3 regions of the Zhaonella formicivorans genome follow, and region 1 is predicted to be linked to each of the others. Evidence: riboswitches for the same ligand, from Rfam matches in the RefSeq annotation. Region 1 holds a riboswitch; each other region holds the start of a gene.
What was found. A riboswitch is a leader RNA that binds a small molecule or an ion and turns the genes downstream of it on or off. The one in region 1 is predicted to bind glycine.
Positions count from the first base shown of each region.

Region 2: another riboswitch for glycine. It lies ahead of EYS13_RS10100 (secondary thiamine-phosphate synthase enzyme YjbQ); the one in region 1 lies ahead of gcvT (glycine cleavage system aminomethyltransferase GcvT).
Region 3: another riboswitch for glycine. It lies ahead of EYS13_RS09345 (GrdX family protein); the one in region 1 lies ahead of gcvT (glycine cleavage system aminomethyltransferase GcvT).

Region 1 covers NZ_CP085524.1:2,810,327-2,820,634, reverse strand. The annotation lists gene EYS13_RS13825 (response regulator transcription factor) at 1-7, opposite strand, end outside; gene EYS13_RS13820 (ferritin-like domain-containing protein) at 175-651, shown strand; gene EYS13_RS13815 (DUF2179 domain-containing protein) at 666-1,178, opposite strand; gene EYS13_RS13810 (lipoate--protein ligase family protein) at 1,282-2,091, opposite strand; gene gcvPB (aminomethyl-transferring glycine dehydrogenase subunit GcvPB) at 2,169-3,629, opposite strand; gene gcvPA (aminomethyl-transferring glycine dehydrogenase subunit GcvPA) at 3,630-4,964, opposite strand; gene gcvH (glycine cleavage system protein GcvH) at 4,967-5,350, opposite strand; gene gcvT (glycine cleavage system aminomethyltransferase GcvT) at 5,352-6,449, opposite strand; glycine riboswitch at 6,706-6,803, opposite strand; glycine riboswitch at 6,807-6,908, opposite strand; gene EYS13_RS13785 (FMN-binding glutamate synthase family protein) at 7,314-8,738, shown strand; gene EYS13_RS13780 (Na-translocating system protein MpsC family protein) at 9,287-9,628, shown strand; gene EYS13_RS13775 (Nif3-like dinuclear metal center hexameric protein) at 9,928-10,308, shown strand, end outside.
Region 2 covers NZ_CP085524.1:2,049,578-2,059,885, forward strand. The annotation lists gene EYS13_RS10085 (methyl-accepting chemotaxis protein) at 1-705, shown strand, start outside; gene EYS13_RS10090 (inorganic phosphate transporter) at 918-1,919, opposite strand; gene EYS13_RS10095 (DUF47 domain-containing protein) at 1,912-2,535, opposite strand; gene EYS13_RS16295 (hypothetical protein) at 2,761-2,886, opposite strand; gene EYS13_RS10100 (secondary thiamine-phosphate synthase enzyme YjbQ) at 2,893-3,309, opposite strand; glycine riboswitch at 3,806-3,884, opposite strand; gene EYS13_RS10105 (DUF2680 domain-containing protein) at 4,191-4,550, opposite strand; gene EYS13_RS10110 (anti-sigma factor domain-containing protein) at 4,673-5,566, opposite strand; gene sigI (RNA polymerase sigma-I factor) at 5,572-6,267, opposite strand; gene EYS13_RS10120 (heavy metal translocating P-type ATPase) at 6,573-8,738, opposite strand; gene EYS13_RS10125 (ArsR/SmtB family transcription factor) at 8,760-9,125, opposite strand; gene EYS13_RS10130 (hypothetical protein) at 9,292-9,483, opposite strand; gene EYS13_RS10135 (GntR family transcriptional regulator) at 9,458-10,210, opposite strand; gene pfkB (1-phosphofructokinase) at 10,261-10,308, opposite strand, start outside.
Region 3 covers NZ_CP085524.1:1,887,148-1,897,455, forward strand. The annotation lists gene grdD (glycine/sarcosine/betaine reductase complex component C subunit alpha) at 1-24, opposite strand, end outside; gene grdC (glycine/sarcosine/betaine reductase complex component C subunit beta) at 142-1,680, opposite strand; gene grdB (glycine reductase complex selenoprotein B) at 1,758-3,068, opposite strand; gene grdA (glycine/sarcosine/betaine reductase complex selenoprotein A) at 3,098-3,547, opposite strand; gene EYS13_RS09330 (glycine/sarcosine/betaine reductase component B subunit) at 3,593-4,879, opposite strand; gene trxA (thioredoxin TrxA) at 4,911-5,225, opposite strand; gene trxB (thioredoxin-disulfide reductase) at 5,285-6,508, opposite strand; gene EYS13_RS09345 (GrdX family protein) at 6,763-7,143, opposite strand; glycine riboswitch at 7,366-7,466, opposite strand; gene plsY (glycerol-3-phosphate 1-O-acyltransferase PlsY) at 7,737-8,330, opposite strand; gene EYS13_RS09355 (hypothetical protein) at 8,498-8,782, shown strand; gene EYS13_RS09360 (cobalamin B12-binding domain-containing protein) at 8,959-9,600, opposite strand; gene EYS13_RS09365 (PocR ligand-binding domain-containing protein) at 9,718-10,308, opposite strand, start outside.

The DNA.
Region 1 (10,308 bases):
GGGCCATAGCCATCCTCCCTTGCACTCCCATGTACCATGTATAAAGTAAACTTTCAACTTTAGGATATTTTATACCCAATTTACGCTTGTCCACGGTTTTTCTACAGAATAATATTAACATACTTACCAATACTAAACCATATGATGCAGAGGTTGTGGGAAGGCGGGTTAAACATGGGTGAAAATACGCTGCTGGATGCGCTCAACTGGTTCCTGCTGCTGGAGAAAGGACAAGTGGAATTCTACCACCATCTCAGTCAAGCCACGGATGATGCCGAACTGTGCCACGGTTTGCAGAGGTTTAAAAAAGTTGAGGAGGAACATGTAAAAGTAATTGCTGCTAAGATAAACATCCTGGAACTGGACCAAAGTCGTATAAAGAAAGCATTAGGTGCCGTTGCAAGCGCCGGTCTACCAGTCTTTGGTCAAATCGTAGGCAGGGTTTCCAACCTGGCCGGAATGGCAAACATGCTCAAAGCGGGTTATTTGACGGAAAAACTGGCTATCAGGGATTACCGCAAGCTAATCAATGCCGTAGATGATGCGGAAATTCGAGATATGCTCTGGAGCAACCTGATAGACGAAGAAAGCCACTGCCTGTGGCTTTATAAAAAAGCAAAAGAGCTTAAGAAACAACGCCTAAAAACGTGAACTTAGGTTACAACCTATTGCTTCAACGTCTTCACCCAGAAGCCTCCCCGGAAATTTCTGGGCTCGTGGGAGATGATAAAAGCCTTTTCGCTGATGGAATCCACCAATTTAAAAAGGTGGGGCTCAAACTTGCGTTTGGTGAGCACCTCCAAGACCAGCCTGGCTCCGTCTCTCCCTTCAGCCAGCCAGCTGGTCACTCCGTATCCTTGCTCGCGCAGCATCTCCGCTAACTGGCTGTCCTCTTGCCCGGTTATTATTTGGACCGTCACGTAGCCCAGTGCTACCCATTCCTCAATTTTACTGCCTACCAGGACACCTATGGCGTAACCAACGCAGTATGCTGCCAAATTTTTGGGGTCATCGAGATTTTTTAACACTAGGGATAAGCCGGTCATATAGATGAAAACTTCTACGGCGCTAATCATGGAAGCCAGAGTTCTTTGCCCTTTTAAAGTAAATATCATGCGCACCGTGAAAAAAGATACATAGATTATTTGGATTCCCAAAATAATTAAGATCATCATCATTTTTAGATTTCTCCCCTCGATCGTTTTCCTCTGCCATCTTATCACAGATCCGGTGCAAACCGGGTAGAAAAATGCGCATACAGTAAAAGGTAGCTTTTTCAAGCTACCTTTTAAAATTCCAGGCTTCCGTATTATATTTTTCCCGTTCCAACTTTTGGGCCAGTTCCTGTTCTGCCGGCGTTAAGTTTTGCTGTTCCAAGCTAACACCCAAACCTTGGGCAAAGCCCGTGGTAAAAGCTTCCACTGCCTGGCTGTAAGTGACCTCTCTGCCTAAAACCTCATTGACTGCACAAGCCTGGGACTTAAACTTTTCTGCCAGTTTAGCCCTAAGGCCTTCATTGGAAAATTTTAACACAGAAAATAACTTTTCCGCATCCAAACTCAATGGAATAGAACCATGCTGGAGAATAACACCGTGCTTTCTGGTCTGGGCGCTGCCGACCAATTTACGCCCTTCAAAGACAATTTCGTACCACGAGGGGGAATCAAAACAGGCCGCTGTTCCTTTCTCCTTCTTCACATGGGAAGCAATCTCGGCTTGTATACCCAGCTTAGCAAGGCCGGCAACAATCCCCCGGCTGATCTTCAAATAGGATTCTAACACAGTGCCGGAAACCACCGGATTATCTTCCCTGGCCACAATGCTGTAGGTTAATTCCACGTCATGCAGGATGGCCCGCCCACCGGTAAGCCTTCTGACGTAATGGAAGCCTGCTTTTTGGCAGGCTTCCACATCAATTTCCCGTTTCATGTCCTGGAAATAGCCTATGGTAACCGTAGGCGGCTGCCAGGCATAAAAACGCAAGGTGGGCGGTACATTCCCCGCGGCATGTTCCAGGAGGATAGCTTCATCCACCGCCATGTTCCTGAAACCACCGGCATATCCTGTGTCGATAAGTCTCCACTGTTGCATCTTATACCGCCTTCCTCAATAATAAAAAACTAACTTCTCTTGGCTGGTTGGAATGAGTCAGAGAACCGTCCCCTGACTCATTTGGCTTTCTTCCAGCGCAGGTCCGGCTGGCGGGCAGCCCTGACTTCGTCCAACCTGCCCACTACGGTGCTGTGGGGAGCAGTCCGTACCAATTCTGGATTTTCTTTGCACTCCTGGGCAATTTTAGCCATCGCTTCCGCAAAACCATCCAAAGTTTCCTTGCTCTCGGTTTCAGTTGGTTCAAACATCATAGCTTCCTCCACAATTAGCGGGAAGTAGATGGTGGGAGGATGGAAGCCATAATCAAGCAAACGCTTGGCAATATCCAGAGTATGAACGCCATACTCCTTCAGGTTCTTGGGAGTTACAATAAACTCGTGTTTGCAGTGCCTGTCAAAAGGCGAATAATAATATTGCGCCACCAGCTTTTTCAGATAATTGGCGTTAAGCACGGCGTTTTCCGTTGCTTCTTTTAAACCTTCCGCTCCCAGAGCCCGGATATAGGTATAAGCTTTTACCAGCACCCCGAAGTTGCCGTAGAAAGCTTTCATCCGTCCGATGGAATAAGGCAGATCATAGTTTAAATAGTACTTATCTTCATCTGCATTATACTCCACAGTTGGTTTCGGGAGATACTGGGTCAAGAATTCCTTGACACCTACCGGACCTGCTCCCGGTCCGCCTCCGCCGTGCGGTGTAGAGAAGGTTTTGTGCAAATTCAGGTGGACCACGTCAAAGCCCATATCGCCGGGACGAGCATAGCCCATAATAGCATTGGTATTGGCACCATCGTAGTACAAAAGTCCGCCGGCATCGTGCACAATTTTGGCAATCGCTTCAATATTGGTTTCAAACATTCCCAATGTACTGGGGTTAGTAAGCATCAAGGCCGCAGTTTCTTCGTTGACAGCCTGTTTTAAAGCCTCCAGGTCCACATCGCCATCGGCATTAGACTTTATTTCCACGATTTTAAAACCTGCTACTGCAGCTGTTGCTGGGTTTGTACCATGGGAAGAGTCGGGGACAATCACTTTTGTCCTTTTAGTATCGCCACGGTGCTGGTGGTAAGCCTTAATGATCTTCAGGCCCGTCAATTCCCCATGGGCACCTGCTGCCGGCTGCAAAGTCACTTTAGCCATCCCGGTGACTTCCGCCAGGTAACCGGCCAGCTCGTACATCATCTGCAAAGCCCCTTGAACAGTCTCTTCCGGCTGGTAGGGGTGAATCCTGCTGAAACCGGAGAGTCTGGCCATCTCTTCATTGACTTTGGGATTGTATTTCATAGTGCAGGAACCTAAAGGGTAAAACCCTGTATCCACACCGAAATTTTGCTGCGACAGCCTGGTAAAGTGACGCACCACATCCACTTCACTGACTTCAGGGAGTTCCGGTGCTTCCGTTCTCAAATACTCCTGGGGGATAAGGGCCGAAACTTCTTGTTCAGGCACATCAACCGCCGGCAGGGAATAGCCTCTACGTCCCGGCGAAGAAAGCTCAAAAATCAGTTTCTCTTTCACTTACATTCCCCCCAATCTTGCAGCCAAGAGATCGATTTCTTTCTTGGTCCTGAGTTCAGTGACACAGAACAGCACTGCATTATCCATATCCTTATAAAAACGCTTCAGCGGCAGCCCGCCCAAAATCTTATCCTTTAAAAGCTCTTTATTGACTTCATCCGGACATTTCGGCAGTTTTACCACAAATTCCTTGAAAAAGGGCGCCCTAAATACCGGCTCAACCCCGGGAATGGATGTGATTTTGTTAAAAGCATAATGGGCCTTTTGTAAAGATAGGTAGGCCATTTCCCTTAAGCCCTCTTTGCCCAGGGCGCAAAGAGTCATATTGGCCGCCAAAGCGCACAAGGCTTCGTTGGAACAGATGTTGGAAGTGGCCTTTTCCCTGCGGATATGCTGCTCCCGGGCCTGCAGGGTAAGCACAAAAGCCTTTTGTCCTTTATTGTCTATGGTAGCCCCTACAATCCGACCAGGCATACGGCGTACATATTTCTCTTTGGCAGCAAAGAATCCCAGGTATGGCCCGCCAAAGCTGATGCTGTTCCCGAAGCTTTGTCCTTCGCCTACTACAATATCCGCGCCGCATTTGCCCGGGGATTCCAAAATTCCCAGGGACACCGGGTCAACCACTGCCACTACCAGCAGGGCGCCGTTGGCGTGAGCCAGATCTGCCAAACTTCTTAGATCTTCAACATTTCCAAAGAAGTTGGGATACTGGACAATGATGGCTCCGGTATCTTTGGAAACAAGAGGCTCAAAGCTGCTGGCGGGAGAAACCCCTCCGGCGTGCTCCGCCACTCTTATCTCAATACCCTGCCCGGAAGCATAGGTTGCCAAGGTTTCCCGGTATTCAGGGTGAACAGCACTGGAGACAACAACCTGGCTTTTGCGGTCGCAAGCCATGGCCGCAGCTTCAGCCAGCGCGGAGGCGCCATCGTACATGGAGGCGTTAGCCACATCCATGCCGGTCAATTCGCAGATCAGCGTCTGGTACTCGTAAATTGACTGCAGTGTGCCCTGGCTGATTTCCGGCTGATATGGAGTATAAGCCGTGTAAAATTCAGAGCGGAGCAGCAGTTGATCTACAAAGCTGGGTATATAGTGGTCGTATGCGCCGGCGCCCAAGAAACTGATGTAATCGTCTATTGTTTCGTTCTTTTTGCTTAAGCCGGAAACAACTTTTTTCACTTCAGGTTCGGACAGGCCTGCCGGAATAGCCATTGGCTTTTTAAGCCGCAGGCTCTCCGGAATATCGCTAAACAGCTCCTCCACAGAACTGACACCGATAGCGGCGAGCATGGCCTGCCGGTCTTGCTCGGTGTGTGGAACATATTTCATTTTTATTCTGCCTCCTTGAGGAATGCCTCGTACTCTTCGGCGGAGAGCAGGCTTTCAAGCTGTCCTTCATCCTCCACTTCAATAACGATCATCCAGCCTTCACCATATGGGTCGCTGTTAATCAATTCAGGAGAATCAAGCAGTGCTTCGTTGATTTCCACCACTTTTCCACTTACCGGAGCGTATACATCGGAAACAGCTTTTACGGACTCCACCGTGCCGAAAGAATCGTGCTGACTGATTTCATCTCCAACTTCCGGCAGTTCCACAAAAACTACATCGCCCATAGCTTCCTGCGCATGATGCGAAATACCGATTCTAGCCTTGTTTCCTTCTACCTTTACCCATTCATGGTCCTTAGTGTACTTGAGATCGCTTTTAATCATTTTATTTGGCCTCCCTTTTATAAAATGGTGTACGCACAATTTGTGCTTTTACGTCCTTATTTCGGATTTCCACAGTGATGGTTTCGCCAATCTCCGCGTATTTGGTATCGAGAATCGCCAAACCCAAATTCTTCTCCAGGGTAGGAGAGAAACTGCCGGTTGTCACATGACCAATCTGCTGCCCGTCTTTTTTCACGGGATAGCCGGCACGGGCAATGCCGCGCTCGATCATCTCAAAACCGACCACTTTCCTTGGAATACCTGCAGCCTTTTGGGCTACCAAAGCATCCTTGCCGATAAAATCTTCTTTCTCCAAAACAACAAACCTGCCTAAACCTGCTTCCAACGGAGTGACATCCTCCCCTAACTCATGGCCGTAGAGAGGCATTTTAGCCTCAAAACGCAGCGTATCCCTGGCCCCTAAACCACAGGGCAAGATATTATCTCCTCCTGCTGAGAGCATCTTATTCCAAAGCTGGACTGCTTTATCAGGCGGACAGTAAATCTCAAACCCATCCTCGCCGGTGTAACCGGTTCTGGAAATGAGACAATCCACCCCATCTACCTGCCCGTATGTAAACCAGTAATTTTTAATGGCAGACAGATCGGTAGAGGTCAAGCCCTGTAAAATCTGCTCGGCATAAGGTCCTTGAATGGCAATTTGGGCTGTATCTGCTGATTCGTTTACAATTTCCACATTATAACCATCTTTGTGTTGGGCAACCCAAGCGTAATCCTTGTCGGTGTTTGAAGCATTTACAACCAACAAGTATTCGTCATCTGCCACTTTATAGACCAGCAGGTCATCTACAGTGCCGCCGCTGGGCAAACAGAAAACAGCATATTGAATCTGGTTAATGCTTAGTTTGCTGGCATCATTTGTAATCAGCTTTTGTACCAACTTTAAAGCATCAGGTCCTTTTACCCTGATTTCACCCATGTGGCTCACATCGAATAAACCGGCTTTAGTCCGGACGGCCTTGTGCTCTTCTAAAATGCCGCTGTACTGGACCGGCATATCCCAACCACCGAAATCCACCATCTTGGCGCCAAGGGCCCGGTGAACTTCATTTAAAGGGGTTTTTTTCAGTTCGGTCATCCATAAACACCTCCTAAATTTACACTAATCAGTCAGAGGACACATTTCTTCATGTGAAAAATATGTCTCTAAGCAAAATTCTACCCTACTATCATTTAATTATTTATCGCCCCCAAACCGGTGCCTATTTTCTCTTCAACCAAGAATATCTTACCAGAAATGGTAAAGAAAAAGAAAAGGACAAGAGAAAATAGCACAAATTTTAGTTTTGGATTCCTTCACTAATTTGAAGTTCTCCCTTAACCTGTGCTACTTTCCCCTGTCCTTTTACCTGAGAGATTACTCCGGAAAATGCCGGAGTTTCCCCGTTGGTGTCCTACTGGCGTCTTGCCCGCAGCAGGACCTCTCCAGAGGCTGTGTCCGATGACGGTACTTTTGCCTGAGAGTTTCCCCATAAGTTAGCAGCTAATGGGTTGCTCCTTCGGCGCCCCTTGTCAGGGTCTCTCCCGCCACCGTTCATCCACATCTTTCTAACTATAATTATATATCAAATATTTTAAAAATTTACAATGGTATCTATTTAATTTTAGCTAAAAATTTGAGCTAAATTTTAAAAAGAATTGAATAGCAACAGCAAAAATCAACATCGGAAACCGGAGTAATAAAAAATTCTTAGCAAAGCCTTTTTATTAAGTTTTTTTACAATATTCGACAAGATCTTACTATTCCCTTTCGTTTACACAAGTTAATTTTTTCACTAGCTTTTTCCCCCCTGTTTTTGCTCTAAATCTACTGCAGGTTGAATTTTCGGCAGTAAAAATGTCGCGGGAATTTTTATCAGTTCCTGTGGCATACTAAATTAGAATTTTTTTATTACGAGTAGGAAAGTATATTCTTTTTTTCGGAATAGAGAGGAATGGTTAGATGTTCACCAAATCCAAACCTCCTCGTTTAATACCGGGGTCCCTTGGCCTTGGGATAGGTATAGCTGCTGCCGCGCTGGGGGGACTGGGGCTAAAATATCTGGGACGAAAAACAATAGAAAAGTTCAGCCGCAGCGCTATACATACCATTATGACCGATCTTTACAACGAAAATATCTGGGAATTCATTTCTGCTACCACCAGGGTAGGGCCCCAAACCATTGTCGAAGCCAACATGCGGGCAGAAGAAGGCAAAGTTGTTAACCGCCCCCTGGGTACCCCCAGAAAATTTCCTTCGCTGGACAGCCTGATGTTTACTTTCGCCCAACTGGCTAAGCTGCCCACGCCCGGTGATGTCCCCATCGACACTTCGGTAATAATCGGCAAAAAGGCAGCCAAACCTATGTTATTAAAAACCCCGATCATAGTCTCTGGAATGGCTTACGGCTATGCTTTAAGCGAAAAATTTAAAATCGCCTTGGCCAAAGGAGCTGCAATGGCAGGCACAGCCACCAACACCGGCGAAGGTCCCTTTCTTCCTAAAGAACGGAAGGCAGCAAAATATTTAATCCTGCAGTATAACCGCGGCCACTGGAGCAAGTCCATAGAAATCTTAAAACAGGCCGATGCCATCGAAATCCAAATAGGCCAAGGGGCTATCGGGGGTGTTGCTCATACCCTTAGCGCCAACCTTTTGGACAAAAGGTTACGGGCGCAGTTTCAGGTTGCACCTGGTGAAGATGCGGTAGTTCATTCCCGCCAACCAGGCATTAATAGCCCCAAAAAACTGCGGCAACTGGTGAATGAACTGCGGGAAATCACTGAGGGAGTGCCCATTGGAGTAAAAATGGGGGCAGGCAAGAACCTTGAGCATGACCTGGATCTGGCTGTAGAAAGCGGAGTGGACTTCATTGCAGTGGAAGGAGCTGAAGCTGCCACCAAAGGTTCGCCTCCTATCCTGCAGGATGACTTCGGTCTTCCCACCGTGTTTACCATTGCCCGGGCCGGAAAGTTCTTGGCAGAGTCAGATGTAAAAGACAGAGTCAGCCTCATCGCTGCGGGCAAGCTGAATACGCCGGGAGATTTTTTGAAGGCAATCGCCTTGGGAGCCGATGCCGTATATATCGGTACTATGGCTTTGTTTGCCACCGCCCACACTCAGGTTTTAAAGGCGCTGCCTTTCGAGCCTCCCACCCAAGTAGCCTGGTACGACGGCAAAGTGCAGCATAAATTTAACGTTGAAGAAGGCGCTAAGAGCCTGGCCCGATTTATCAATTCCTGTACAGCGGAGATCCAGGAAGGAATTATAGCCTTAGGCAAGACTTCATTGCACCGAGTGAACAAGGAAGATTTAATAGCCCTTGATCCAATTGTGGCCGAGGCTACCGGGGTGGAACCGGCGTATCGACCTAAGTCTGTTTATTAACGGACTTAGGTCGAATCGTCAGTCCTTACTCGTTAGTTTTGGCAACCATAAAGTCACCAGTCCCTGGCAACGACCTTTGGCCGAGTCACTAGTCTCCAGTCATCAGTTACGTGGCTGAATTTCAGGCTACAGCACCGGTGACTAGGGACTAGGAAATGGTGACTGGTGACCGCTAACGACCAACGAGTAAGGACTGACGACGCAGGAGGGGCTTCCAATTAAAGGAAGCCCCTCCTGATACGGCCATTTACCGTCCGGCCGCGGGACCAAATTCAGCAACCCTCTTTGCAATGGGCAGTTTCTCTCAACATCCAGTGCTTGGTAAACATCCTTTTCACCTCTTTTCCCAAGTGAATGTTACCTATCATAAACCATTTTACTACCCCCGTAGGGTATAGTCAAGTTTTGTGTGAACTTTAAAATTAATTTTACTGCCTATTAATTTTACTAACCTGAGAATGCTAAAAAAAAATCCCGATGTAAAAAAAGCAGGAGTTTTTAACTTTATGTCGAAGTAACAGCTTAGCAAATAGCCTGTGAGGTGACCTATGGATATAGGGGCATTAAAACAGCAGGTTATGAAAATCTACAATAACATCAACCAGGAATTATTCAAGACTGGGGTCAAACGCCAGCGGGTAGACATTATCGGTAGGAAAATCGTGATTTTAGCAGAGCACCAAAGGGTGCCTGCCCTCCAATCGCTGGATACAACCCAGCGGCAGCTTACACGGGTTATGGATATGGCCCTGCTAGATTTGTACAAAGAGGAACTGCATAAGCAAATTGAGGCACAATTATCCTTGCCTGTCAAGCTGGTTTTAAAGGACTATGATCCTTTTACCGAAATTGCCGGTACGATTATTGTTTTGGAAGATGACGCGGAATAATTTAATATAGCGTCTTCCGGTCCTCTGCCTGGAGCAGGCACAGGGCTGATCGACTAAACCGCTGCTGGTAGACGGAACTCCTTTGGAGAGCCTTAAAACCGCAGGTTTAAAACACCTAGCCTTATTAAAGGTCTATTAGGTGTTTTAAGCCTGCGGTTTTTTTGTCAGCCGATTTGACGGTCGCGAAAGCCCGGGATCTCGCGGCAGGCCAAATGTTACTGGCTGAATATAATCTTGCTAACAGCATGGAGGTGATTAGTTTTTACTTTTGCTCCCTTTATCACTATTTGTAGGAGGTTATACCATTGACAACACTCGTTAACGACGTACTCGAAGCGCTTAACCACATCACCGGCGGTCGTGTAGTGACCAGCATGGATCAAGTAGCTGCAGCCAGCCATCCTTTCGTGGTGATGAAATCTTCCAATATTCCCGGCAAAAGTGTCATGGAGTTTCCCGGCCTAGTTTTTGGCAACCCCCAAGCTCAGGTCAAGAAACTAGCCGTAACAATGACCCTTACGGAATCAGCCATTGAATTGGCGGGAGCCACCGGCGTGGATGTCATAATCGCCCATCACCCGATTGCCGATGCGGCCAATTCCGGAGGGGTACCTTTAAAATATTATCTTTCCTTATACAACATTGCTGTCATCGAATTGCACGAGGCATTTCACGGTTTG
Region 2 (10,308 bases), 760 kb from region 1:
GTGGTCTCATCCACCCAGGAAGTCAGCACCAACGCCCGTGCCGGAAACAATGCCATGCATTTGGCCAAAAAGGAAATTGAAAAAATTAACGCTGCTACCGCAGAGGTAGCCACAATTATCAATAAATTAGGTGAACACTCCAAAACTATCGGCAATATCGTCAACCTCATCAGCAACATTGCCGAGCAAACAAATCTTTTGGCCCTGAACGCAGCCATTGAGGCTGCGAGAGCAGGGGAGCAAGGCAGAGGGTTTGCAGTGGTTGCTGACGAGGTAAGGAAACTCGCAGTGCAATCGCAAGATGCTGTGAAAGAAATTAACGGTATTATCAAACGGATTCAGGATAACTCTGTAAAAGCGGTCCAGGCAATGAAAAACAATGAGCAGCTTGTACAAAGCGGAAATCAGGTTATATTGGACGGGGCTGAAACATTCAACCATATTGCTTTGGCTGTGGAAGGCGTATTGCGGCAGATCCAGGAAGTATCAAAATCAACTGATGAGTTGGCCAAAAACAGCGAGCACATAGTCACCGCCATTAAAGATATAGACCAAATTGCTGTCCAAGTAGCTGAGGCCAGCCAAGCCATGGCGGCAACAACCGAGGAGCAGGCGGCAGCAGTTGAAGAGATTGGGGCCTCTACAGAATCCCTGGCTTCCCTGGGCCAGGAACTGCAGCAAATTGTATCCCGTTTTAAGCTGTAAATTAGACATTAAAAAACACCACCCGCAAGCAATCTATAATGAATCTCTGTATTAAAACGGATATTTCTTCTTAAAGAGCCTTTTTATTCCCAAAAAAGGCTTTTTTTATTTCCTCGCGCTTAATCAGCCTTTTGGCCGGTGGTAATTTCCTGAAGATTATAATGTTTTTAATAGGGATTAAAAAACAGGCATTAACTGCCTGTTTGCTTCACTCAGAAAACATTGTTAAGCACCAAAATTGCAATGCCTGCCAGCAAGGCGCTCATAGGAATGGTCAGGATCCAGGCCCAAACAATATTTTTGGCAACAATCCATCTGACGGAAGAAAGTCTTTTGGAGGCCCCTACCCCCATAATTGAAGAAGAAATGATATGGGTGGTGCTAACCGGTGCATGGAGCATGGTGGCCGTAAAGATCACCGCCGCTGCCCCGGTTTCAGCCGCAAAGCCGTTCACCGGCGCCAGCCGCGCCATATTCACTCCCATGGTTTTGATGATTTTCCAGCCGCCCACCGATGTTCCCAAGGCCATGGCTAAAGCACTGGCTATTTTCACCCACGTGGGCACGCTGAATTCGGCAATTAATCCGCCGCTTAAGAGGGCCATGGTAATCACACCCATCGTTTTTTGGGCATCATTGCTGCCGTGGTTTAAGGCCATTAGCGCTGCTGAAACGATTTGGGCTTTGGAAAATATTTTAGTAACGGTCGAGGGCCTGAATGGTTTTAGGATCCAGTAAAGAATGACCATCAAGGTATAACCTACAATAAAACCAATAACTGGCGATAAAAAGAGCCACAACAGAATTTTAAAAAAGAAATTAGTCCAATGTACGATCAGGAAAGAACCCTTGTAGACAATAGCCGAACCTAACAGCCCGCCAATCAGCGCATGGGACGAGCTGCTTGGCAAGCCAAAATACCAGGTAATGAGATTCCAGATTATGGCACCGAACAGAGCGGCAATTACGACTGTTTGGGGGATCAGGTTGGGATCTATGATATCCGCGCCTACCGTCTTGGCAACTTTGACACTGATAAATGCGCCGAAAAAGTTTAGCAGAGCAGCCATGGCAATTGCAGCCCGGGGCGATAAAACCCTGGTAGAAACAGAGGTAGCTATGGCATTGGCTGTATCGTGAAACCCGTTGATAAAATCAAAGATAAGCGCCAATACAACCACCAGCACTGTCACAACTATGGTTGCACTAAGCATGCTTCATTACAACCCCTTCAACAATATTGGCCACATCTTCGCAGGCATCGAGGGTTTGTTCCAGGCGCTCGTAAATTTCTTTCCACTTGATCACATCAATAACGGGGGTGTTTCCGCTGAACAGACCTGTTACCGCTTGGCGGAAAAGGGCATCTCCTTCCTCTTCTATTCTGTTTATTTCAATGATTTTTTCCGTTAACTTTTTGCTTTTCTTCATCACTTTGAGTTCTTCCATCAGGTCAATCAGTTCCTTGGTACAATTTAAAATCAGGTTGCTCATTGTTTTTGCTTCTTCGGTAGCGGCAGTTACCTTAAACATGATAAACCTGCTGGCTGTGGACTCGATGAAGTCAGCAATATCATCCATCTGCTTGCCTATGCCGTAAATGTCCTCCCGGTCGATAGGAGTAATAAATGATTTATTAAGCTCTTTAAAAATTTCATGAAGCTGCTGATCCCCCTTCCGCTCCATCTCTTTGATTTCTTTGAATTTAGATTCGCCGTTTTTTAGATCTTCTACTAACTCTTTTAAAAGCTGGGCCGCTTTATACATGGTATGGGCGGAAGAGATAAACAGATCAAAAAATTTGTCTTCTTTGGGCGTTAATTTAAACATCGCAAACCTCCATAGCTCAATTACTCCTGTGGTCTTGTTAACATTTTCACTTAAACACTACACCGCTGCTAATGTTAGCCGGTTTGTAGCACAAGTATAGAATACTACAAAATCTGCTAAACTCCAACAGAGAAATTTTGCGAAAAATTACTTTATCAGCGCCCAAAAACAAAGAACCTAATAAAAAACCTTTCTCCGGCTATACTAAGATACAAGAGGTGTTGACTATTGCTGTGTCATCGCCTGCTTCTCATCAACCTTAACAAATTGTCCTTCCTTCAAGATCGTTCCTCCATTGATCACCACCTTTTCCACCCCCGCATTTCCCGAGGAGTAAACCAGGTATTGCATTACTTTTCACTCTCCTATAATTTTTACTAAAACCCGCTTTCTGCGCTTGCCGTCAAATTCCCCGTAAAAAATTTGTTCCCAGGGACCGAAGTCCAATTTGCCATTGGTAACGGCTACTACAACTTCCCTGCCCATGATAGTCCTCTTTAAATGGGCGTCGGCATTATCTTCGTAGACGTTGTGACGATACTGCTGATACGGCTTCTCCGGAGCAAGTTTTTCTAAGAATACTTCAAAATCATGATGCAGTCCGCTCTCATCATCATTGATGAAGACACTGGATGTGATATGCATAGCGTTGCAAAGTAAAAGCCCCTCCTTAATGCCGCTTTCTGCCAAGCAATCCTCAACCAGAGAGGTAATGTTAATAAACTCCCTTCTGTGTTTAGTTTCAAACCAAAGCTCTTTTCTGTAGCTTTTCATGCTTTCCCTCCAAAAAACATGTATTTTTTGCAGATTAAATTCTACACCTTTAACTTCATACCTGCAATCCTGAGGGAACCAGGAAACCAGGGGGGGAACCAGGGGGACGGTCCCCTTGGTTTCATGCCGGGCGCACAAAAAAAAGCGGCAAGGACCGGTAGGCCCTTTGCCGCCTATATAAAGGATACTAGCGGATAACAAATTAGTTTTACCGTTTAGTTTCCAGCTTAGTTCATTCAGCACATTCAGGATGGAGGATGCACTGGTAGTTCAAGCAGAATTCGCAGATGACCCGTTCTCGCTCAGCTGTATAGCATTGACCAAACTGGATCGTTTCAGGCATATGGCCATTCACCATTTTTCGTCCCCTCCCTTTTATTTTAGTAAAAAATAAAAAATCAAGGCTGCTTACCTTGACCTCCGGGAGAGCTAATGAAATTTGCGCCTGAAAATTCATTGGGCTCCTGGTGAAACAAAAAGTCAAACCTTTTTGTTTCTGTCACACTCTGTCCTTTTGCCTGAGAGAATTAATCCTTCGGCGCCCGCCAGCTGCAGGTCTCTCCAGAGGTTCGTCCCGGATTGGTAATTCATCACCCGGAGGTGAAACCTGAGAGATTCAGGCTGACGCCTTTGCCCCTTCGGTTGGCATCCCGTATACCATCTTCCAATCCGTTCATCCGCAGTATTAAGTTATGTTAGTTACATTATATGTAAGCTGACCTAAACAGGCAATGCAATTTCTGAGCATATTCTGTCAAATCCCATTTAACTATTTAATAGGTTTAATTATCTGAGCTTATTCTTTTACTAATGCTGATTTAGGGCTCGATAAAAAACCCTTGACATTTTTGTCAAGGGTTCGTTAGCATTACTGTTATTTTCTAGTAGAGGCTTGCTCCGGTAGCACCTGCACCCCAGCAGCCGCCAAAACCGCCGCCAAAGCCGCATCCTCCTCTGCCCCAGCCGCCTCTGAAACCACGGCCAAAGCCAGGTGTGAAGGTACCATCTTCTAAAGCCTTGATGCGCAGGTCAATATTCTCTTTCATCAGCTTGCCTTGCTCTGCGGTGATATCGCCGTTAGCCACCCACTCGTCGATAACTTGCTTCCTCAGTTCCAGCATTTGCTTTTGCAACTCAACATATTTATCCGCAGTGTTTGAAGTGGTGGCGGCAAAAGCGTAGGAAACGAAGGTGGCCATTAACAGCACTACCAGGGTAAGTACGGCAACTTTTTTCAACACAGTGTTCACCTCCTCGTCTTTTATTTTACCTTTCGCATTTAAGTTCGTAAGCAAAAGCAAAATTTAGGGGGGTACTATGATATTTTTTTACAAAAACTTTTTAAAGCATAACAGAATTCTTACTACCAGCCGCACCCTCTGTTTCGGGGCCCCATAGGCCCGCATTCCGAGTTTCCTTGTCCGGCCTGCGGTATAAGCTGCGGCTGTTGGTTCACCGGCCCCTTACCCTTCGGCCCTCTTTCACCGACCCGGCACCACATGCCGGGAAACATCCTTTCCATCTTGTCCTCGCTGCCCCTCATTACCTGTTCCAAAGGCTGGCTTTTTAATTCCTCGATGCTGAGCTCGGCACCGCCTGCTTTGGAACGTTCCCACAGCAAGTACTGATTGACTGTTAACCCTGCCTTGGCAGCTTCTTGCCTTATGCTCAGTTCAGCATTATCCACAACCAGATAGCCCTGAAACTCGCGTTTAGCCAATTCATCATGCAAAATCTGCTGCAGCTTCTCCCTGTCTATGGCATTTCTTGCCTGTTCCTTTAAAGGAACCACTGCCACAATTACCGTATTACCCTGTTCCTTTTGCAAATACCCCAGCTCGACCGCTTTTACCGCTACCAGGTTGACCGCCTGGTAAACATCCTCCCCCTTAAGGTTAAGTCTCTCCAGTACAGCCTGGCCTTCCGCATCCATGGCTTTGGCCCCGATAATCCTGTTTTCCCGGTCCACATTGAGCTCGATGCTGGAAGCCAAATCCATAGAAACTGCAGCTACTGCCTGGGGCATAAATACGGGTTTGAGCATTCCCAACGCCAGCGTAATGATCAGGAGGGCAGCAGCTATTCCTCTGAGGTAATATTTAGGAAAGGACCTAGGCTTTGGCAGCGGCAGTTGAATTGTCTCCCCCGGGCGGGGCCGGGGCACTGGGACTGAAACCCGAAGAAAATCGCCTTGCTCGGTGACAACTACCATTGTTTTTTTATCCAAACTAATGACTATGCCTTTCGTAAATTCCACGGATTTCACCTACCTTTGTCGGGAAATTGGATCAAAGCACGCATGGGCAGGAACTCCTCCCTAGTCAGAATTAAAACCAAAGCAATGATATATCTCCTGCCGCTCTCCAGCACTTTTCTGCTTTGTCCCGTAATATACATCAGCTCTTTGATAGGCAGCTGTTTTGTTGCCAAAAGTCTCTCCAGCAGAGCTGCATTTTCCGTGACAGCCGCTGCCACTTGCATCAAATTCCTTTTCGTGTCCTGGTGTTTGGGCGAATCCTTAACCAGGGCATTTAGGGGTATGTTAAATTCCAACAGCGCCTGTTGGAAGTTGGCTACCATCTCGGCCTGTTCCCTTGCTTCTTCTTCCTGTCTAAACTGCTCCCAAGCTTCTTCTGCCTCCTGCTTAGTCTGTTCTGTCTCGTCAACCATTGGCATTGTGACATTTTTAAAGCGCGCTTCTTTCCGGAAGTAATCTACCAGCCGGTTATGAATTACCAATTGGGCGTAATTTAAAAAGCTTTTCCCCTTAGCTGCATCATAACTGTCAATTGCCTCGTTAAAAGCAATCAGCCCGATGCTCAATTCATCATCATTCGCCCAGTTTAAAGTTTTACCACAGATGCTGTTAACTATGGATGCAATCCGGCCCTTGTAGGATAGGAGCAGCTGTTCCCTGGCCAACTCACTTCCAGCCTTAGCCTCAGCCAAGAGTTGCATCAAGGCGGCCTCTTCCAAAGGTACTCACCCCTTTGTATTAACTTCGTAAAAAGTTTAAATTTTAGGGAGGTATATTTTAGTGGCCAGCGTCTAGTCCCTAGTCGCCAGTGGCGCTCTCCGACCGCGTCCTTAGTCCTTAGTCGTTAGTCCTTAGTGTCGGCCTTTGGCCGAGTCCCAAGTATTAATCCCTAGTCCCCAGTTACATCTTTAATACTGATGACTGGCGACTGGTGACTAACTTTGACTGGCGACCGGTAAATAAAACTGCCTGCGGCTGGGCGCTGGCGACTCGACGCGGTTCGCTACTAGGGTCGCGTTTTCAAGGCTCGCATGGCGTTTAGGACCGCAATAACGGTAACGCCTACATCGGCAAACACTGCCTCCCATAAAGTGGCAATACCGCCCGCACCCAAAAGCAAAAAGACCCCTTTAACACCCAGAGCGAAAATAATATTCTGCCAGACTATGCTTCTGGTCCTTCTGGCGATTTTGATGGCGCTGACCAGTTTAGAAGGTTCATCAGTCATCAAAACTACATCGGCAGCCTCAATGGCGGCATCAGAGCCAAGTCCCCCCATAGCCACACCCACATCGGCCCTAGCCAGCACCGGTGCATCATTAATCCCGTCACCGACGAATACCACTTTGCCTCGAGTCCCCTTGCCAGCTACCAAATTCTCAAGTTTTCCGACCTTTTGGTCCGGCAAGAGTTCGGCATATACTTCATCCAGGCCCAGTTCTTGGGCCACTTTTACTGCTACTGCTTGAGCATCGCCGGTAAGCATGACCAACTTCCTGATTCCCGCAGCTTTCAAAGATTGCATAGCTTGCCTGGAATCCTCTTTCAGCTCATCGGAAATAACAATATACCCAGCGTATTTGCCAGCTATTGCCAGGTGCACTACCGTACCTGCAGTTTCAATTTCCTCATATACTATATTTTCTTTCTGCATCAGTTTAGCATTTCCCGCCAGGACCTGTTTACCCTTTACAACAGCTTTAATCCCATAACCGCAAATTTCATCGTAACTTTCTATTTCCTCTTTATTGATTTCCTTGCCATAGGCCTTGAAAATCGAAACTGCAATGGGGTGATTGGAGTAGGCTTCCGCAAAAGCGGCATATTCCAGCAACTCTTCCGGACTCATATTATCCCGTGTTTTAATTTCCGTAACATTAAATACACCTTTAGTCAGTGTTCCTGTCTTATCAAATACTATTGTGTCCACTTCATTTAAGGCTTCCAAGAAGTTGCCGCCTTTAATCAAAATGCCGTTTTTCGAGGCTCCGCCTATGCCGCCGAAGAAACCCAGCGGAATGGAGACTACCAGTGCGCACGGGCAGGAGATTACTAGGAAAACCAGGGCCCTATAGAGCCACTGGGCAAAAGTTGCCCCGCTGACAAAGATCGGAGGAAGCACTGCTATACCCAATGCTCCGAACACAACTACCGGAGTATACAGCCTGGCAAATTTGGTGATAAAGTTCTCCGTGGGCGCCTTCCTGCTGCCGGCATTTTGCACCAAATCCAAAATCCTGGAGATTGTAGATTCCCCGAAACCTTTAGTGACCTCCACCGTCAAAAGACCGTTTGTGTTAATAAACCCGCTCAAAATTTCGCTTCCAACCTCAACTTCCCTGGGCACCGATTCACCGGTGAGGGCTGAAGTATCCACCATTGATTTTCCCTCAACAACCCTGCCGTCCAGGGGTACTTTTTCTCCAGGTTTTACTACGATAATATCTCCCACATTCACTTCTTCGGGAGAAACCTTTTTGGTATCGTTACCGATTTTAAGGTTGGCAAAATCGGGCCTGATGTCTAAGAGTGCCTTGATGGATTTTCTGGAACGGTTGACGGCTATGTCCTGGAAAAATTCGCCGATCTGGTAAAACAGCATTACGGCCACGCCTTCGGGAAACTCTTTAATGGCAAAAGCCCCAATGGTGGCAATGGTCATCAGGAAGTTCTCATCAAATACCTGACCTCTGGAAATGTTTTTGACAGCTTTCATGACCACTTCTCCGCCCACCAAAGCATAACTTGCCAAATACAGCCCAAACTCAGGCCAAAACGGCAATTTAAAAGCAAAGGCGATTACAAACAGTACCGCGCCCATGGCAATTCTGAGCAGTTCCTTTTTATTGCCCGCTTCTTGGGGAACATTTCCAGCGTTCGTTTCTTCCTCCAACAGATTAACGCCTGGTTCGATCTTTTTAATTAGCTCACCGGCTTCCCTTATAATCCTGTCCAGGTCTTGACTAAAGTCTGCCTCCACCACTAATTTACCCGACACAAAGTCAACGGCAGCGCTTTTTATGCCCTTAATATTCTGCACCGCTTTTTCTATTTTTTGGGCACAAGCAGCGCAGTCCAGGCCCATCAGGACCATAACTTTTTTGGGAGTTACGGCACAGTGGGCACAATCCAGGCCCTCCAGCAGCAACTCTTTTGTAACGCTCTTTTTCATGTGGTTTCTCCTCTTCCAACATTATCTGTGCTTGATATGCTCCAGACCTTGATCAAATATCTGCTTGACGTGATCGTCATCCAGGGAATAGTAGACAACCTTACCTTCCTTTCTGTATTTAACCAGCCTGGCCTGCTTCAGTACCCTTAGCTGATGGGAAATGGCCGACTGGTTCATACCCAGGAGAGCAGCCAAATCGCAGACACACATTTCCGAAGCGAACAGCGCGTGCAAAATTTTAATCCTGGTAGAATCTCCGAACACCTTAAAAAGCTCAGCCAGGTCATAGAGATCGATTTCGTCAGGCATAACCGCTTTAACTCGGTCAATGATATCCTGGTGGATTATAGTGCAGTTGCAGTTTTCAATGTGGGCTGCTTTATCCATGATTTTCACCTTTCTTTAATATTTGAACAGTTGTTCATGTGTTTATTAACAGTATATTCCTTGGAACAGAAATGGTCAATACTTCCTGGACGAAAAAAATGGCCATCTTTGAATTTTTTCAAAGATGGCCACTCAATGTTACTTACGTACTGACAAGTATTTTACACTAAGCCACAAAATGTTCCTCTGTAATTGTCACACTTTCGGCGCTTCCTATGCTGTCTTTATCCCCATGGTTTAAGAAAGCATTTAACAACACGGCCACAAAACTTCCCGAAACAATCACGCCGGCGCAAGAAGGAACGGGGCTTTTTAGCAGGCTACTATCCCTCTTATGCAGGCTTTTGAGCCACGCCATCCACTTCTCTGTTTAACCTGATAGTAAATTTATATTTATCTCCTCGAAAATAATTTTTTGTATAATCTAGTTGCTTGCCGTTATCCAGGAATAATTTTGTCCTTACCAATAAAAGCGGGGAATTCGCAGGTATATTAAGCTTATTAGCTGTCTTTTCTGTAGCCAGCACAGATTCAAATGTCTCAACCGCATGACTTATCTTTAAATTTAGGTCGTTTTCGTAATACTTAATAAGTGAACCAGCCGCAACGCTTTCGTCGATGTCACCGGCGACGCTCTTTGCTATAAATATCATTTCGTAGGATACAGGAATATCATCCACAATTCTAATTCTTTTTATTTTAAAAATAGGATCATTTTCCTGGATGGAAAGTCTATTGGCTATACTTGTAGAAGCATGATCGGATTCTACACTAAGTACTTTGTTTTCAAGTTTTTTTCCCAAGTACGCCATATCTTCCGAAAAACTCGTGTAGCGATTTTCCTTAAATACCAAATTTCTGTCTTTGACAAAAGTACCTTTTCCTGCTACACGATACAAATATCCTTGGTTTACAAGATTCCCAATTGCCTGCCTCACCGTATGTCTACTCACATTTAGCAATTCAATTAATTCCCGCTCCGAGGGGATCACTTTATCAATTTTAAAGTGCTTGTTTTCTATTTGCGACTTTATCCATTCTTCTATTTGATAATAGATGGGCAATTTGGAGTTCCTATCTAACATACCTTCACCTGCCCCTTATTAAATTCGTGCAAAAAACAACAATTACCCCATTATTTTATCGGATCTATTTTAATTTTGCTATAAATCTCCACAAATTT
Region 3 (10,308 bases), 920 kb from region 1:
TATCTCGCTGATGGTGTTACGCATAATTTTACTGTCCACTTTTTTCACCTCCCGATTAGCTAGCAGCCGTCAGCTGTCAGCTATCAGCACTCATTTCTTTCATGGCTGGAGAATTAGGTTAACCTTTATGCGAAAATCAGGTTATTCTGCTTTCAAGGTATTGGCAAAGCTCCGCATCGCTTCGGCAATCATCTTCCTGACTTCTTCTTTATCGAACCCGCTTTCCACTTTGCCGGAGTTCTTCTCCATGATGAAGGATACTCCGTCAAAGAGGTTGGTGAGTCTTCCCAAGAAAAGGCTGCCTTTGCCGATGATCATGGCTCTTTTGATTTTGCCTTCCAGGATCAGGTCCCGGGCAAAGCCGATGTAGGGTACTCCTGAAGGAATATGGCCCTGGGTCGGTGCAAAGCCTGGCATGCCGAACTCATTAACCACTTTTTCCAGGTCGGCCCGGTCAAATTCCCCTCTTTTTACTCCCAACGCAGCTATCATTTTGTAGTTGGCTTTGGGCACGTCCCCGGCTCCTGCCGGTTCTGTAATTTCGGGGTTCTGCATTTCTACGGAGAACCGGTCGATTTCAGATAGTTTTATTCCTGCTTTGTCCAAGGGGTCGGTTACGATGGCCTGCATTACTGCCTGGGGTGAGGCGCCGGAACCGATCTTATGGCGCCCTACCATGTCGGTGCGGATTACGGGGCTTACGCCGTCGTTTTCACTGATGTGTACGGCAAAGGCGCCCAGCATGTCTTCTAATACCGGCATTTCTTTTTTTACATGGTCTTTGGAGTTCATGCCAAGCTTGGCAGAGGCTCCACCGGCCACTACTACTATGTTCTTGTATACTCCGGCCTGGGCTAATGCTGCTGCTTCCACCAGGGCGTGGGCAGGTCCTGCGCAGAAACCGCGGGTGTCGGAGCCGGTGGCGTTAACGCAGCCGCACACTTCGCCGATGGACTTGGCAAAGTTGCCGCCGCCCCTTTGGTTCATGTCGCCGCAGGCTTCTTCGGAGCATTCGATGATGTAGTCTATGTCTTCGGCTTTTAAATCCGTCTTTGCTAATAACAGTTTTAAGGCAAATACAGCCGATGCTTTGCTGACCAGGTTTTCAAACATTACATGCTCGGTTAAGGCCTGGTCGAACTCATGGGCTTTTTTCACGCAGCCCACCAGTTTCCCCCCCAAGTACATGGGTTCTGCCAGGTGGTCGGCTACCAGTTTCTCCAAATCTTTAGCTTGGGCTGGGTTCTTATCTAATTTGGCTAAGTCTTTTAAGTCTCCTAAGACAGGATGGGCGGAGAGTTTTGCTTTTACTCCCGCCTGGAACCCTTCTTCCAATAGCACCAGGTCGAAAGCGTCTACTGCTTTCATTAAGCCGTAGAATTCGTCTTCCGGCATGATTTCCCCGTATTTGCCGTCCCTGCCCCCATTATTTACCGGGTTTTGGTACCAGGGCCGGGGGATGTTATTCAGTTCTTCAGGCAGCATGTTGCCGATGTAGACTTGGTTTGGGGCATATTTCACTGCTTCTTCAAAGCTCCTTAAGGCCCCGGGCAGTTTCTGCAGATGCTCTGAGTCCGGGTTCTTGCGCCGTTCGCTGGTCTGGGTGGTCCCCTGGTGGATCACCATATCGGGTGCTTGAATAAGTGCATAGCTGGCCCCTCTCACAACGGGATAGTTCATCCTGTTCACCTCCAAAAATGAGTAAAGTTTTGGGTAATGGGCGTTATACCCATTACCCAATTGAAATCGACACATTATTACTTGTCAAATACTGTTTGACCGTCTACTTCTGTTTGTAAAGCATCTAATGCTTTTCTGACCAGCTTTCTGCGCAGTTCCTTCTCATCTTCCCTGCTCAAAGCCGGGTTACCAAGCGGGTGAGGAATGGCCACTGTAGGCACAATCCTGTTGGCACCAACAGTGAGGGAGATGGGAACTACTGTGCACATGTGCACCACAGGTAGGCCTGTACTTTCAATTTCTTTTACCATCGTTGCACCGCAACGAGTACAGGTTCCTCAGGTGGAGGTCAGAATTACTGCATCAACGTTATGGGCATGCAGGTCTTTGGCAATTTCCGCAGCAAACTTTTTGGCGTTAGCAACAGAAGTACCGTTACCAACTGTTGCATACCAGTATTCATGGATGGAACCAATTTCACCTGCCTGCTCCATTTCCCGCAAAACGTCGATGGGCAGTACCCTGTCCAGGTCTTCGTTAGCATATACAGGGTCGTAACCACCGTGGGCAGTTTCGCCGTTTTCGGGAGTGAAATCATTGATGCCTACCAGGCTGTACTTGCCGTACTTGGAGGCACTGGAAGATTCAATGTGATCAGGGTTGCCTTTGGGTACCGGGCCACCTGAGGAAACAAGGGCAATCTTAGCCTTCTTAATATCCTTAATGGCCGCGGCAGGAGCTACCCTGTCGAATACAGGCATAGGATATTCGGTCTTGAATTCCTCGCCTTTTATCTTCTTAACGAGCATTTCAACTGCTCTTTTCGAACCTCTTTCCTTGGCAAAGAAATTTTTGCGAATACCGCGAGGAATATAACCTTCTGCGACTGGATCACCGATTTCTTCGCCTTTAACAACTTTCAAAGCCAAAGCAGCCATGGGGCCAATTGCCTTTTTCATGCCTACAGCCGAATTGGCAGTCTCAATGATGTAGGCATATTTCTTGTACATATCCACACCCGGGTTTTCCGGGTACATACCGGAGACTACAGGGATCCCTAAGTTTTCGCTGACAGCTTTGGCTACAGCACCGCAGGCCACGCCGTAACGCCCGGCATTAAATGCGGGACCGGCGATAACCAAATCTGGGCTGTATTTCTTAATCATTTCAATTACTTCGGCGCTTGCAGCTTCAATGTTTTCGTTGAAATAGGTGTCACCGCAGATTACAGTAGCCACAATCTCCGCTTCAGCGCCCAGAGCTTGCTGCAGGGCCATTCCAGGACCAACTACGCCTTCGCGGACTTCCGGCTTGACATCAGCCTTTTCTTCGCCACCTATTCCAGCGTAAAACTGGTTGATATAGTGTACAATTTTGTATTTACTCACCATTGTCCCCCCTTTTTTCGGGTGTAAAATTATCCACGATAGGTGCTTACTTCTTTGATGATGGCATCAACATCCAGCACCATTTCCATCATGCTGACTTGATCTTCGTAGACTTGGGCGTCAACCTCATCTTTTAATTCAAAAATATGGTAAGCTTTGAGTCCCAACGAGACTCCTGCTAATGGACCGGCAAAAGTGGGATCGCCTTGGGATACGGTTTCGGCGGCGAGACCAGCAGCTTCAGCTTCTGCTCCCCCTAAAACAACGATTAAATCCTCTTTACCGTATTTCTCCGCAAGTTCTTTAATGCGAGCCTGATTTTCCAGGTCCATTGCGCCGGCGGCAGTTCAGACAAAGCATTCTGTAGTCGAGAACACTACTTCAGCGCCGGCAGACTTGACGCACTCTTCGATAGCCGGACCGGGCACGCCGTCACGGTCACCGAGAATGGCAACTTTTTTGCCTGCAAGTATGCTCATGCTATTAACTCCTTTCTTTTATTCTTGGTATAGTGTTATCTAAACTTAGAATCCTTTTGCTGTGAGATAACCAAAACCGAGCTCGTTTGTAGCTCCGGTTATTACCTGAATTTCAGCGGTAATGCTGCCGTCGGGCTTTAAGCTTCCGGCAGTACCACCGGCAATGACGTCAGCAACTTCCGGATACCCGATTACAGTTTTCATCGGGGGAAGAGTAATCACTTCGTTAGCGTTTCCGGCAGTAACTACTGCGTCACCTAGCGGTGTGGAATCTGCCAGGGACTGGGAAGCACCGTCCTGACCGGCATACTCGTCAGTAATAAGTACAGTCTTAATGCCTTTTTTCTCGATTTTAGCGCAGTTCATTACCAAGTCGGCATCAGGGTTACCGAAACCTTCTTCGGAAATGATTACAGCATCGGCACCGATAAATTCCACCAGCTTGGCAGTCATGTTGGAGGAACGCTCTTTGTCCGCCAAGGTAACGTTTTCATTGGTAATTACCACGCCAATGAAGTTGAAGTCTTTGCCATGGCGCTCATAGAGGTCGTGGATAACAGGGCTGTTCTGGTGTACATAAGTGGGGTTTTTATCGCAGGCGGAAACACAGTTACCGCTGATGATTGCCCCGTCCATAACTTCTGTCGGGTAAATTAAAGTCGGGATAATTCTCTTGGCATCTACTCCGTATACGTAGGTGTCATGGAGTAAGCCCTGGGTTTGCAGCATGTATACGTAAGCAACCTTCGGTAAGTCAGGATACTCCTTGACTTGCTCCAGCAAGGGCTTGGTCTCGTATACCTTAATTTCATCAGGTTCCACGCTCTTGCCCGCTTCGCCAAGGTAAGCCCCTGCTCTCAGGCCCGCCAGTCTCACTACAGCTTCATGTTCGTGCTGGTGTAAGCCCTCAACAGGATCAACCTTGACAACTACGTTATAGGTTTTGGAGAATGGAGTGTATTCGGCGCCCGGGCCGGACATATCAATAATGCCTTCCTGGAAGCCAACAATTCTTCCGGTGGTAACTACCGCTGCACCTTTTAAAACATGGGTGCGCCCTTCACCGACGGTCTCCACCTTGCTGATAACGCCGGGAAACATGCCGCCGTTGCCTGCCACTTTCACCCTGGGTTCAATAACATCTTTTACAGGGATAATCCTTGTTTCTTCACCAGGTTTTGCTAAAAATACTTCCACCGAAGCGATGCGGTCGTCATCGCCGGTTACTTTGACCAGTTCTTCTTTGTTTACAAAAAGAACTCCATCTTTTACTTCAGTTTTGGGACCAAACTGTACGTCTTTAATAAAAATGTTGCCAATTTCGAGACGCAAAACCGTTCACCTCCTTAAATTAATGCTTCTTTTAAAGAAGCTCTTTCAACTTGTTTTCCACTTCTTCCATAGTGAAGTCTTTACTGAATTCGGCTACTTTTTCTCCACCTTTATAGAAAGCTATGGTTGGAAGACCTAAAACCTTTTGACTAATCGCTAGTCTCTTGTTTGCAGCGGAGTCGAGCTTACAGAACTTGGCTTTGCCTTCGTATTTGGCGGCCAAAGCCTCAACTTCCGGCATCAGGGCCTGGCAGGGCTCACATTTTGGGCTCCAGAAATCAACCATCACCAGCCCTTCGGCTTGCAATACTTCTGCTTCGAAGTTCTCCTTGTCAACAATGTTCAACTAGCTCACCTCCTTTACGAGGATAAGTAGCTATGCATCCCACTCGACCTATGGGAAAATTATTTGCCGGCTGCAATTTGTTTTTTTACTTCTTCGGCGCTAAAGTCACCGCAGAGTTTAGCAACCGCTTGGCCACCCTCGAAGAATACTACTGCAGGAATGGAGGTTACACCATAACGCTTGGCAACCCTTTGGTTTCTGTAGGTATCTATCTTAACCAGCTTAACGCTGTCTCCCAATTCGGCGGCAGTCTGTTCCAGCAACCCTACGGCTGCAATGCTGGCCTCGTTTTGGGGCGCCCAGAACGCTACCATCACCGGCTTGTCAGCGTTTAATACCTGTTCCTTGAAGCCTTCTTCTTCGGCCAGGTACTTCTCGGCTGCTACGGCGGCTACAGCGCCGTCGGCTGCAGCTGTGATGACCTGCCTCAAGTATTTGACTCTGGCATCTCCTACAGCATAGACGCCGGGTACTGACGTTTCCATCTGCTCATTAGTGATAATATACCCTTTTTCGTCAAGTTCTACTTTGCCCCGGAGGAATCCGGTTTTGGGAACGGTGCCTACGAAGAAGAAGACTCCGTTGGTTTCCATTTCCGTCAGTTCTCCGGTTTTGATGTTTTTGATTACTACAGACTCAACAATGCCGTCTCCTTTGATTTCCTCCAACACAGAGCTCCAGACCCATTCAATTTTCGGGTTGGCAAAAGCTTTCTCGGCGCTCACCTTATTGCAGTCCAGGATGCCTTCGTCATGGATTACGATGATGGTAACCTTGTTGGCAAACTTGGTGAGATACATTGCTTCTTCGATAGCGGCATCGCCGTTGCCGACCACTACCACATCCAGGTCTTCAAAGAAATCGGCGTCACAGGTGGCGCAGTAGGAAACGCCCTTACCTCTTAAAGCCCGCTCCCCTTTGATATTTAAGCTTCTCGGTTCGGCGCCGGGAGCCAGGATTACTGTTTTGGCCAGGTATTCTTTACCGCTCTTTGTTTTAACAACCTTAATTTCTCCTTCAAGCTCCAAATCAACGACTTCTTCTTTGAGGATTTCGGTACCGAAACTTTTTGCATGTTCGGCCATTGCTTTCATTAAGCCGGGGCCGGTTGTGCCCCTGGAAAAGCCGGGATAATTCTCCATCTCCTGTGTTGTTGCCGCCTGACCTCCAGGTCTGGCTTTTTCCAATATAACAGTCTTCAGCCGTGCCCTGGAACCGTAGATGCCTGCGGCAAGGCCGGCAGGACCACCGCCCACCACTACAATATCAAATACCTCTGACATCGCCATCTCCTCCTCATCTAATTTTGCAATCAAACTAATATCAACCCTTTTAAATACTCGTTAAATCCTAGCTCAATATTCTTTAAGTTACAGGTTGTTAGTTGTTAGTTATTAAAACTAAAAACCAACAGCTAAAAATTATCACTGTATTTTATAGGATGCAGGTTGGTAATTGTTACTTTAATTAAACATATTAAGCTGTACCGGGGTTTGTTTTTAACCAATAACCATCAACCAACAACCAACAACTGGTCTTACACATGCATGTCAAGGGGCAGTTGTTCAATAGCTGTTCTAAGCAGGGTCAAGTCAATAAACTGAAAATCTTGAACTACCTGTTCCCCCCATTTCCTCTTTAATTCTGGTAACTTGTCGGTAACTTCAATTGCCGACTCAATTAAACGTAGAGAATCATAGTCCAAAGGACCCTTATCACAACTTATTACCAATGACTTGTAAGGGGTTTCGTTTGGCTTAACGCTGCCCGCCAGTGGGTGATTAATCAGCCTGTGCCCCTGGTGGATAAAATTTCTTGCTTGTAGCAATACGTCCCGCAAAGTACCTTCAAGCTTATTAGTCCCCGGGAAATCCCGCCAAACCATTGGGTTGTTGCTCAAGATAAAAACTTTTTCCACCTAACCACCTCCCGCTTTTAAACATCAACCTGCTAAATAGCCTAGCCCCAAAAAAGTTAGACCAAACACTGGCGCTTGTGAAAAATGGCACGAGCGTTGTATAAATAAAAACAGAGGTACAACAGCTAAAACCAGCTGCCGTGCCTCTGTCTACTTACCTGAGAGATTAATAGGGCTTAAAGCCTTTTTGCTCCTTCGGTGTCCTGAGACTTTCCAGAGTTGAGTCTAAATACGGTCCTTTGAGCCTGAGAGTTTCACTCTTGGTCCGGCTTACCAAGGTTTGCTCCTTCGGCGTCCTAATGGGACTCTCCCGCATTTATCATTCTCCTGTATTGAATTGACTGCAACATTACGAACTGTACATTCTAATTTCGACACATTGTAATTTCACAGTGAAGAGACGCAAAACTCATATTGTATATGTATGCCAACTCATAAATCTTGTGAAAGAATTCTCTTTCTTTAAGCTAATTCTATCATTTAGTACTTTCCTTGTAAAGTGTCATTTAACATATTTCGTTGCCTTTAACAGAAGTTTTATTTTTCAGTATTTTTTTTATAGTTAGGAGCAATTAAATAAAATTTCTTTATCATTAGTGCTTTTTCCGTACACCTACCCTGTTCTCCGTACCCTTAAAGAGACGCTGAATATTGGAGCGATGCCGGTAAATTACAAAAGCCACCAGGCACCAGGAGGCAATTATCAAGATAATGTGCATCTGGAAAGCCCAGGTAAGCACAGCCACAGTAATGGCTCCGGCTATAGAAGCTAAGGAAACATACCTGAAAACTGCCAGCGTAATCCCAAACACTAAAGCGCTCAAGATTATAACTTTGGGTGCAAGCACCAAAAAGACGCCTGCTCCGGTAGCCACTCCTTTGCCCCCTCTAAATCCGGCAAAAAGCGGGTAACAATGCCCCAGGGCGGCTGCCAATCCGGCCAGCATACCCAAAACCTCATTACCACCCCAGAGACCGATATAGGTTGCCAAGGCTCCTTTCAAAATATCAGCCCCGATTACGGCCAGGCCCGCCTTCCAGCCTAGAACCCGAAACGCGTTTGTCCCACCCAAGTTGCCGCTGCCATAATTTCTGATATCTTTTCCGCTTACTGCCTTCCCCGCAATCAATGCAAAGGGAATAGAACCAAGCAAATAGGCCAAGAATAGTGTTCCAACAATTCGCACAACTTTCACCCTTTAGCATTATTTTGATTAAAAGCGACCTCTAATGTTTGCTTTTTCCCATTATTTCTTACCTCCATATATTATAGCATTTCTTAATAATTTTAAAGTCTAAATCGCATATTAATAAGGGAATGTTTGCACACAAGATAGATTTGGGAGGTGCTGATTTGTCCGGCTTTGTAACAGGGAAATTACCCGTAAGGAGTAAAGGCAGGGAACTTAAAGAACAGTTGCAGAATCTGGGGTATGAGTTCAAAGAAAATATGCATCACTATGAGTTCAGCAAAGAAGCAGATCTTGAGGAAATTATCGATGAAATTGCGCCCCTTTGTCAGTCCTTAGGTTGGAACATAGAAAATGAACTTACTTTAGTCGAAACCCACGGAGACTTAGCCATGCGCAGTATTTTTGACCACGGCAGGATTGTCAGGGAGTTTCAGCGAGGCAGCTAGTTTCAGCCAAGTCGCAACTTGGCTGAAACAGTCATTAGTTATTAGTTATTAGCCTTTATTCTTGGTCTTTAGGCCTTGTTAGTCCCCAACAGTGACCTACGGTTGAGTTCCCAGTCGCCAGTAACTAGCCCCTGATAGCTGACGGCTGATAGCTGATGGCTGAAAGCTGAAAACTATTAAACACTTTCCCGGAGCAATTTATTGACCAGTTCCACTGCCCGCCTGGCGTCAGGTGCATAACCGTCAGCATTGATAGCTTTGCAGTACTCAGAGGTGACAGGGGCACCACCTATTATTACTTTTACTTTTTCCCTCAAATTAGTCTCTTCCAGAAGTTTAATTGTACTGGCCATCATTGGCATAGTGGTAGTGAGCAATGCAGACATGCCTACTATTTTAGGCTGATGCTGCGATACCGCTTCCAAGAAATCCTGGGGATGCACGTCAATACCTAGATCAATGACCTCATAGCCGTTAGCTCTTAAAAAAATAGTCACCATATTTTTACCTATATCATGCAAGTCTCCGGCTACAGTTCCGATTACAACTTTACCGGCAGCCGGATAGACCTTATCCAAGAGCAGTGGCTTCACAACCCTCATCCCTGCGTGGACCGCCCTGGATGATGTCAACACGTCGGGAATATAAAATTCTTCGTTGCTAAAGCGCTCACTGACCTTAGTCATGCCCGCTACCAAACCCTGAAAAAGAATGTCCACAGGCGAAACGCCTTCACTTATGGCTTCTTCCGTTAAGGATTTTACCTGTGCCGCTTTTCCCTCTATTACAGCTGCCGCAATCTGACTTAACTTCCCCAAATCTAACCCTCCAAGGTTAAAGAAACTTGGCTTGCGCCAAGCTGGCGGAAGCCAAGTTGCACTTATTCGTCCTGAAATTTATACCTACTTAATGATACCGCCTATATCCCTAACAAGTTAAAATGCTTTTTCCCTGTACTGACTGGGAGTTATCCCCTCACTGCGCTTAAATACTTTGGTGAAGTAACCGGGGTCCCTAAACCCTAGATCATCGGCTACTTGAATAACATTATATTTCGGGTCCCGCAAAAGCTTTTTAGCTTCTTCTATTCTGATTTTAGTTAAAAACTCCATAATAGTACAGCCTAATTCCTGCTTAAATATTTTGCTAAGATGGCAGGGGCTTAAATACACAGCCTGGGCGACATCTTCCAATGTAATTTTTTTGCGGTAATTATTGCGCATGTAATCGCCGGCTTTCTGGATGACCTGTAAATTTCGTGAACCTTTGCTTTCCTCAATGCAGATAATAAACTGCTGTGTAACATTTTCAATCCAATGACAAGCTTCTTCCACGGTAGTTAACCGGGTAAATTCTTCCACATACTGGGAATTAAGTGCCAGAAGTTGTTTGAGCGAGGCCCCGCCTTCTACTGCTGCCCTGGAGATCAAAACCACCAGTTCCAAAATCCTGGCTTTTACTTCCTTAACGTTGCCTAAATAACGCTGCAAGATCTCGGCCAGGATTTCATTGAGCAGGCGCAGCGC